Regions from separate parts of the Agrobacterium sp. 5Ca50 genome, predicted to be linked through region 1. Evidence: predicted binding sites of a transcription regulator. Region 1 holds the regulator's gene; the other holds the start of a gene.
The links. Region 1 encodes HrcA, which represses chaperone genes, less so after heat shock. Its sites were predicted from a motif close to GTTAGCACTCNCNNNNNGNGAGTGCTAAC; they were not measured.
Positions count from the first base shown of each region.

Region 2: a site for HrcA is predicted at 2,720-2,748, ahead of groES (co-chaperone GroES). Genes of this name have one in related genera too.

Region 1 is NZ_AP026438.1:3,557,160-3,561,402, forward strand. It holds gene rdgB (RdgB/HAM1 family non-canonical purine NTP pyrophosphatase) at 1-240, opposite strand, end outside; gene rph (ribonuclease PH) at 255-971, opposite strand; gene hrcA (heat-inducible transcriptional repressor HrcA) at 1,158-2,249, shown strand; gene grpE (nucleotide exchange factor GrpE) at 2,369-3,019, shown strand; gene ACZ5FM_RS17075 (dienelactone hydrolase family protein) at 3,080-4,225, opposite strand.
Region 2 is NZ_AP026438.1:421,348-425,590, reverse strand. It holds gene ACZ5FM_RS02025 (bifunctional riboflavin kinase/FAD synthetase) at 1-314, opposite strand, end outside; gene ACZ5FM_RS02020 (TIGR01459 family HAD-type hydrolase) at 331-1,179, opposite strand; gene chrA (chromate efflux transporter) at 1,285-2,637, opposite strand; gene groES (co-chaperone GroES) at 2,804-3,100, shown strand; gene groL (chaperonin GroEL) at 3,174-4,243, shown strand, end outside.

The sequences.
Region 1 (4,243 bases):
ATCAATCACCAGGCCGGAGTCGTCGGACAAAGCTGGAAGACCGGAAGCCTTTGCCGAGGCCAGCGCCTTGATCGCAGCATTTTCTTCGAAAGTCGTGCCGGTTTCATCCGGCTCTTCGAAGTTCAGTTCTGCCGCCGACTTTGCCGAAAAACCGAAAGGTCCGATCAGTTCGGCGATTTCTGCAATCTTGCCCTTGTTGTGGCTGGCAACGACGATGGTGCGGGTGTCGAGTTTACGCATGTCTTATCCAGATCTCAGGCGATTGCCTGCTTTTGCAGGGAAACCAGTTCAGCGCAGCCTGTCTTGGCAAGACCGAGCAGCGTCAGGAATTCCTGCTCGCTAAACGGTGCGCCTTCGGCAGTCCCCTGGATTTCAACGATACCGCCGGAACCGGTAATGACGAAGTTTGCGTCCGTTTCAGCAGACGAATCTTCAAGATAATCGAGATCGATAACTGGCTGGTTCGCGAAAATACCGCAGGAAATGGCAGCGATATGGTCTTTGAGAACCTTTTCGACCTTCAGCATGTTGCGGCTTTCCATCCACTTCAGGCAGTCATGAAGGGCAATCCATGCGCCGGTAATGGAAGCGGTACGGGTACCGCCGTCTGCCTGAATGACGTCGCAGTCGATGCTGATCTGGCGTTCGCCCAGCGCCTGCAGGTCAACGACAGCGCGCAAGGAACGGCCAATAAGGCGCTGGATTTCCTGTGTGCGTCCACCCTGCTTGCCGGATGCAGCTTCGCGCTTCATGCGTTCATGGGTAGAGCGCGGCAGCATGCCATATTCAGCAGTCACCCAGCCCTTGCCGCTGTTGCGCAGCCATGGTGGGGTCTTTTCTTCAAGGCTCGCAGTGCAAAGTACATGCGTATCGCCAAACTTGACGAGACAGGAGCCCTCGGCGTGCTTGGAAAAATTGCGCTCGAATGAAACCTTGCGCATCTGGTCTGTTTTTCTGCCTGACGGCCGCATGACGGACTCCTCTTGAATTGGTCGGAGCCTTCTAGTGCCTTTCCCAAGCAATTGGAAGGCTCTGGCCCATCTATCCCGGTTTTGCGCCGCAAAACCGATCTTGGGAAGTGGAATTTCCGTTTTGCCGAAGGTCGATCAGTGATTATAGTTGATGGTCTCAGGCAATCGACAGAGATGACGGTCAATATGGGTTTTTCCATTCCGATAGCACAGGATCAATTCGCGTCGCTCGACGAACGTTCGCGCGAAATCTTCCGCCGTATCGTGGAAAGTTATCTCGAGACGGGAGAGCCGCTCGGGTCGCGTAACCTGTCGCGGCTTTTGCCCATGTCGCTTTCACCTGCCTCCGTTCGCAATGTGATGAGCGATCTGGAGGAGCTCGGACTTATTTATTCGCCGCATATCAGTGCGGGCCGCCTGCCGACACATTCGGGCCTAAGGTTTTTTGTCGATGCCTTCATGCAGGTCGGAAACTTGTCTGATGACGAACGCGCCAATATCGATCGGAATATCGCGCCACTGTCCAATCGCGAACAACCCCTGCAGGGAATGATGACGCAGGCCAGCCAGACCCTGTCGGGCATGTCGCGGGGCGCTGGGCTAGTCATAACCACCAAAAACGATGTGGTCATCAAACATGTCGAGTTCATCCGGCTTGAGCCGTTCAAAGCACTCGCCATTCTGGTCGGTGAACACAATCAGGTGGAAAACCGTATCATTGATCTGCCGGCCGGCATCACATCTTCGCAGTTGACGGAGGCTGCCAATTTTATCAATGCCCACTTGTCCGGGCAGACACTGGATGAACTGCGAAGTGAACTGAATGCGCTGAAATTACAGGTGCAGACCGAACTTGGTACATTGGCGCAGGATCTGGTGGAACGTGGTCTGGCCGTTTGGGCCGGCGATAGCGAAGAGGGTAAACCCGGCCGTCTTATTGTTCGGGGACGCTCCAATCTGCTGGAAGGGCTTGGCAGCGAAGAAGATATGGATCGCCTGCGCCTGCTGTTTGACGATCTGGAGCGCAAGGACAATCTGATTGAAATTCTCGACCTGGCTGAAAGCGGGCCGGGGGTACGTATTTTTATCGGGGCGGAAAACAAGTTGTTTTCTCTGTCCGGTTCATCGCTGATCGTCGCGCCTTACCGTGATAATGACAATCGCATTGTTGGTGCTGTTGGCGTTATCGGGCCGACAAGGCTAAACTATTCCCGTATTGTGCCGATGGTCGATTATACGGCACAGTTGATGGGGCGGTTATCGCGAAAACCGCTATAGTTAGCTGCCATATTCCTCAACTGACAGTTCTTTGCGCACCGAATGGCGGCTAAGCCTTGATTTTTGCCCGTCAAACATCGATATCGGGCGCAACATCAAAATTTAATCTGGAGACCGTCATGACCGACGACACGAACAAGACCGGATCTGACGCAAAGCAAGCGGAAACGGCATATGAAGAAACTGTAGCGGACGCTACGGTTGATGAAAATTCCGCGCCTGTCGAAGAAACACCTGATCCTTCCGAGGCGCTAAAGGCGGAAAACAACGACCTGCGCGACAAGTTCCTGCGCCTTGCTGCTGAAATGGACAACCTGCGTCGCCGCACAGAACGCGATGTGAAGGATGCCAAGGCTTATTCGGTGGCTGGTTTTGCCCGCGATATGCTGGCCGTATCGGATAATCTTCGTCGCGCGCTCGAAGCAATTCCTGCCGAGCTGAAGGAAAATGCTGAAGCCGGCATTGCAGGTCTTATCGAAGGCGTTGAAATGACCGAGCGTTCGATGCTTTCGACCCTTGAACGCCACGGTGTCCGCAAGATCGAAGCGGAAGGTGAAAAGTTCGACCCGAACTTCCACCAGGCAATGTTTGAAATTCCAAACCCTGCGGTTCCCAACAATACAGTTGTTCAGGTCGTTCAGGCAGGCTTCACCATTGGTGACCGTGTTCTGCGTCCTGCCATGGTTGGTGTTGCCAAGGGTGGCCCAAAGGGTGAAGCCGCAGCAGGGGCTGAGCCAGGTACTGGCAGCCTGAATGAAAAAGATGCGTGATCTCTGATCACCAGCGTTTGAAACTTTTAAACCCCGGTCATCAACCGGGGTTTTTTAGTGTCAGGATCGGGAGAATCGCCGATCCAGCCAATCAAAGGCGTAGTCCTGCTGCTCGGCCTCGAAAACATGGGCGCCGGGCCAGATTTTGCTGTCCAGACAGTCTGCACGCTGCCATGCAGCCCATACACGCCCCATTTTTTGCAAGGCTTCAGTGACGGAGCTGACGGGAAAAAGCCTGTCTTCCTTGCCGGCAAAGACCAGCATGGGCCGCGGTGCCACAAGGCTTGCAACATCGGGATAATCCAGAAACTGGATAAGGCCCGGATGGGCCATGTGCCAAGCAGAACCACCACGCAGCTGGTTGTTACCCGGCACCATCAGACTCTTTGCTGTGGCCATCCAGTTCACCGCCACCGTCGCGGTGATAGTGTCGGTCAGAGCTGCAGCCTGCCAGGCGCGGAATGCGCCCATGGAAAACCCTGCTGATGCGATCTGTTGTTTGTTGACCTCTGGCATGCTGGCTAAAAACTCTGCGGCGCGGGTGTCCTCAAGCGCCATCAGACCGGCAAGGGAACTCCCCATATTGGCAAAATTGGCCGCCAGCGCCTGCTGTCCATCATACGTCAACGGCCCGCGATCACCCCAGCCGAGTGCGTCGACTGCCAGCACGACATAACCGCGGCGTGCCAACTCGTCACCGGGAAACCTTCCTGAAAAATGTCTATCTGCCCACCCTTGTGCGGAGTGCAGCTTATCTGGACCATCCCAAGGCGAAATTAGTTTTTCTTTGCCGATATCGAATTTGGAACCATGGTCATGGTAGAAAACAGTTGCCGGAAATGGTCCCTTGCCCTGGGGTAACAAGAGCAAGCCAATAACCCGGCTGTCGCGCGTGAGGTTGAACGCAATCTTCCGGGCAATAAAATCACCACGGTCGATTTCATCGACAATTTCGGGATCAAAACCAGTTCTGTCTGGTGTCTGCCAAGTGAGTTCCCAGATCTTTGCTCGAGCTCGAGCCTTCCAGTCCTCGAGATCGCTGACCTCAGGCGTCCATGCCATTGAATAGGTCAGTCGCTGTTTCAGTCGCTCACTGAAAACCGGCAGGTGGTCTCCGGTTACACCGGTCATTTGCACATCAGGCATCTGGTCGAGGTCAAATGAACAGTCATCACCAACGCTGGCCCCACGCTTTTCCGGCTCCATGCATCCTCCGTCATCAGC
Region 2 (4,243 bases), 560 kb from region 1:
GAGCGCTGCGAAAAATCATGGTCGAATGGATATTCGATGACCGACTGGAAACCTTCGGCTTCCAGCAAACGCGCCTTGAGCGACGCAGGGCTCAGACGGAAAACAGGTTCATCCGGTTTGAAAATCGTGCGCGGATGCGGCTCAAACGTCAGCACCAGCGCAGGTACGCCACGCGACCTGGCCAATTCCAGTGCCCGCTCAAGCACAGCCCGGTGGCCGCGATGCACGCCATCGAAATTGCCGATGGCAATGACCCCACCGCGAAGATTTTCCGGCAGCGGCTCTTTTTTTTCGTTGCGATGAAATACTGTCATTTCCGCCAATTCCTGTTTACGCCAGACGTGGCATCCACCAGCCAGGCGCCGCACCCTGCCCCTTCAGATAGGCATTGAGCAATGCCTCATCCGTCTGGCCGTTCAGCGTATATTCCGCAGCGTGAATGCCACCGCTTATATAGAGCAATTGCAGGCCGTTCGAGAGGGCGCCCTTGACATCTGTCGGCATGCCGTCGCCGATTGCCAAGATCCGCTCCTGCGGAAACGGGCCACGAACCTCTTCGGCCGCAGCTAGGCACGCCTGATAGATTGGCGTGTGCGGCTTGCCAGCAATACGGACCTCGCCGCCAAGCTGCCCATAATAGGCAGCCATGGCACCTGCACATGGAATGATGCGCTCGCCGCGCTCAACCACCAGATCGGGGTTTGCACAGATCATTGGTACGGAGCGGGCAATAAAGCCCTTCAGCATATCGGTGTAGTCTTCAGGTGTTTCGGTTTCATCATCGAAGAAGCCGGTGCAGACGACCGATTCCGCGTCGGCTTCTGGTACGATTTCAACGTCCAGTCCGTCGAGCAACGGCAGGTCACGTTCCGGTCCGAGCAGGAAAACCTTGCTTGGGCCTTCGGCGATCAGTCCACGTGTCACGTCGCCTGAGGTGATGATGCGGTCATAGGCAGTATCGGGAATGCCGAGCACGCGCAACTGAGCAATCACACCGGGCGCCGGGCGCGGAGAATTGGTAATCAGCACCACGGTCTTGCCCACCTTGCGCGCTTCTTCCAAGGCGACGGCCGCATCCGGAAATGCCGAAACGCCGTTGTGCAAAACACCCCATACATCAGACAGAATGACGTCGAACTGCTCGGTAATGTCGCCAAGAGTGGTTATGCGGTGGGCCATGAGTACTTTCCGGGTAAAAGACAATTGAGGCTGACATTGCAAAGCGCAACGTCGATGGCAAGAAAAAAAGCCACCGGATTGAAAGGCAAGTTGACGTTACGGCGGTTAACCGCCGACCCAGAGGCGGGCGAAACCGGCGGCGATGCACAACGCCAAAACCGGCACCATGCCAAGCTTGAAGCGAAACAGCATCAGTGTTGAGGCCACAAACAGTGCGAGCGCAACCGGATCCAGCGTGTTCCACACCGGCACCGACAGGTTGAGATTGATGACAGGGACGAGCGCCACACGCTCGACATCCCGAAACAGCACATGCAGGCCAAACCAGACAGAAAGATTGAGAATGACACCAACGACGGCAGCGGTGATTGCTGACAAGGCGGCAGAAAGCCTGCGGTTGTGGCGCGCACTTTCCATGTAAGGTGCACCAAGAAAAATGAAAATAAAGCTGGGTACGAAGGTTGCCCATGCCGCAACACTTGCCCCCATGACACCTGCCAAAAGCGGATCAAGCAGACCGGGATTTCTGAACGCTGCGAGAAAACCGATGTAGGACAGTACCAGCACCAGCGGACCAGGCGTCGCCTCCGAAAGAGCCAGACCATCAAGCATTTCACCTGCTGTCATCCAGCCATGGTTTTCGACAGCAATCTGCGCCACATAGGCCAGCACCGCATAGGCACCGCCAAATGTCACAACGGCCATCTTTGAGAAGAAGGTTTGCAATTGCGCCAGGGTTTCAGGTGCCGCAAAAATCCAGATCAAGGCAAAGGGGATTTGCCAGATAGCAATACCGCACAGCAGGCCGACCGCTCTTTTGTGCAAAGGCGGCACGTCGATCTTTGGCGCGCTTCCTAAAGAAGGTGATTGCTCACCAGCTGCACTGGAGGTCATGGCTCTTCGCGCCACAAACCAACCGACAGCACCGGCGATCAGGATCACCAACGGGAATGGCAGACCAAACAGAAACAGAGCAATGAATGCTGCGCCAGCGATATACATAAGAGACCGACTGACAAGGGCACGTTTTGCCACCCGCAGCAGTGCTTCAATGACGATGGCGAGAACGCCAGCTTTCAGACCTGACAACAATGCTGGCAGCCAGTGGGTATCCTGATAAAGCGCGTAAGCTGCCGCGAGCGCCACGATGACGATAAAGCCGGGCAGAATAAAAAGTGTTCCGGCAATGATGCCACCGCGCCTACCATGTAAAAGCCAACCGCAATAGGTGGCAAGTTGTTGTGCTTCTGGACCGGGCAGCAGCATGCAATAATTCAAAGCATGTAGAAACCGCTCCTCAGAGATCCAACGGCGTTCATCAACCAAGATACGGTGCATCATGCCGATCTGACCAGCCGGGCCGCCAAAGCTAAGCAGGCCGATCCGGGCAAAGGTCGCAGTCAACTCAAAAAATGAGGGGCGGGTCGTCGAAATGTCGGGGCGCAAAAAATCTGTCATGCAGACGCAGTAACCATTTTACATGAAATTTTTCCGACAGGCTGTCCTTGACTCGTACAGGTAGCCTGCTTATCTCCGTCTCGCTGGCACTCACATACAGGGAGTGCTAACACTATCCAGATGGATCACAAGATCCATGAATGTCATTTGATCGAGGGATTAGACAATGGCAAGCACAACTTTCCGCCCGCTTCACGACCGCGTTGTCGTTCGTCGCGTTGAGTCCGAAGCAAAGACCAAGGGCGGCATCATCATTCCTGATACCGCTAAGGAAAAGCCACAGGAAGGCGAAATCGTCGCCGTCGGTTCCGGCGCTCGTGATGAGTCCGGCAAGGTCGTCGCTCTCGACGTCAAGGCTGGCGACCGCGTTCTGTTCGGCAAGTGGTCCGGCACCGAAGTCAAGCTCGACGGTGAAGACCTTCTGATCATGAAGGAATCCGACATCATGGGTATCATCGGCTAATCTGCCGAACCCGTCGTTTCCTTAAATTTTAAGCCGGACACCGTCCGGCAATTCGAAACCAGGAGTTTTGAAAATGGCAGCTAAAGAAGTAAAATTCGGCCGCAGCGCACGCGAAAAGATGCTGCGCGGCGTAGACATTCTTGCAGACGCAGTGAAGGTAACTCTCGGCCCTAAAGGTCGTAACGTTGTTATCGACAAGTCCTTCGGCGCACCACGCATCACCAAGGACGGCGTTTCGGTCGCCAAGGAAATCGAACTGGAAGACAAGTTCGAGAACATGGGCGCACAGCTCGTTCGCGAAGTTGCATCCAAGACCAACGACATTGCAGGTGACGGCACCACGACCGCTACCGTTCTGGCGCAGGCTATCGTTCGCGAAGGCGCAAAGGCCGTTGCAGCTGGCATGAACCCAATGGACCTGAAGCGCGGTATCGACCTCGCTGTTGCAGAAGTCGTCAAGGACCTGCAGGCAAAGGCAAAGAAGATCAACACGTCCGAAGAAGTTGCACAGGTCGGTACGATCTCTGCAAACGGCGAACGTCAGATCGGTCTCGACATTGCTGAAGCAATGCAGAAGGTTGGCAACGAAGGTGTTATCACCGTTGAAGAAGCCAAGACTGCTGAAACCGAACTCGAAGTCGTTGAAGGCATGCAGTTCGACCGCGGTTACCTGTCCCCTTACTTCGTAACCAACCCAGAAAAGATGATTGCGGATCTCGAAGACGCATACATCCTTCTCCACGAAAAGAAGCTTTCGAACCTGCAGGCTATGCTGCCAGTTCTCGAAGCTGTTGTTCAGACCGGCAAGCCACTCGTTATCATCGCTGAAGACGTAGAAGGCGAAGCTCTTGCAACGCTCGTCGTCAACAAGCTGCGTGGCGGCCTGAAGATCGCTGCTGTTAAGGCTCCTGGCTTCGGCGACCGCCGCAAGGCCATGCTCGAAGACATCGCCATCCTGACCGGTGGTACAGTGATCTCCGAAGACCTCGGCATCAAGCTCGAAAACGTTACGCTCGACATGCTCGGCAAGGCGAAGAAGGTTTCGATCTCCAAGGAAAACACAACGATCGTAGACGGCTCCGGCCAGAAGTCCGACATCGAAGGCCGCGTTGCCCAGATCAAGGCTCAGATCGAAGAAACTTC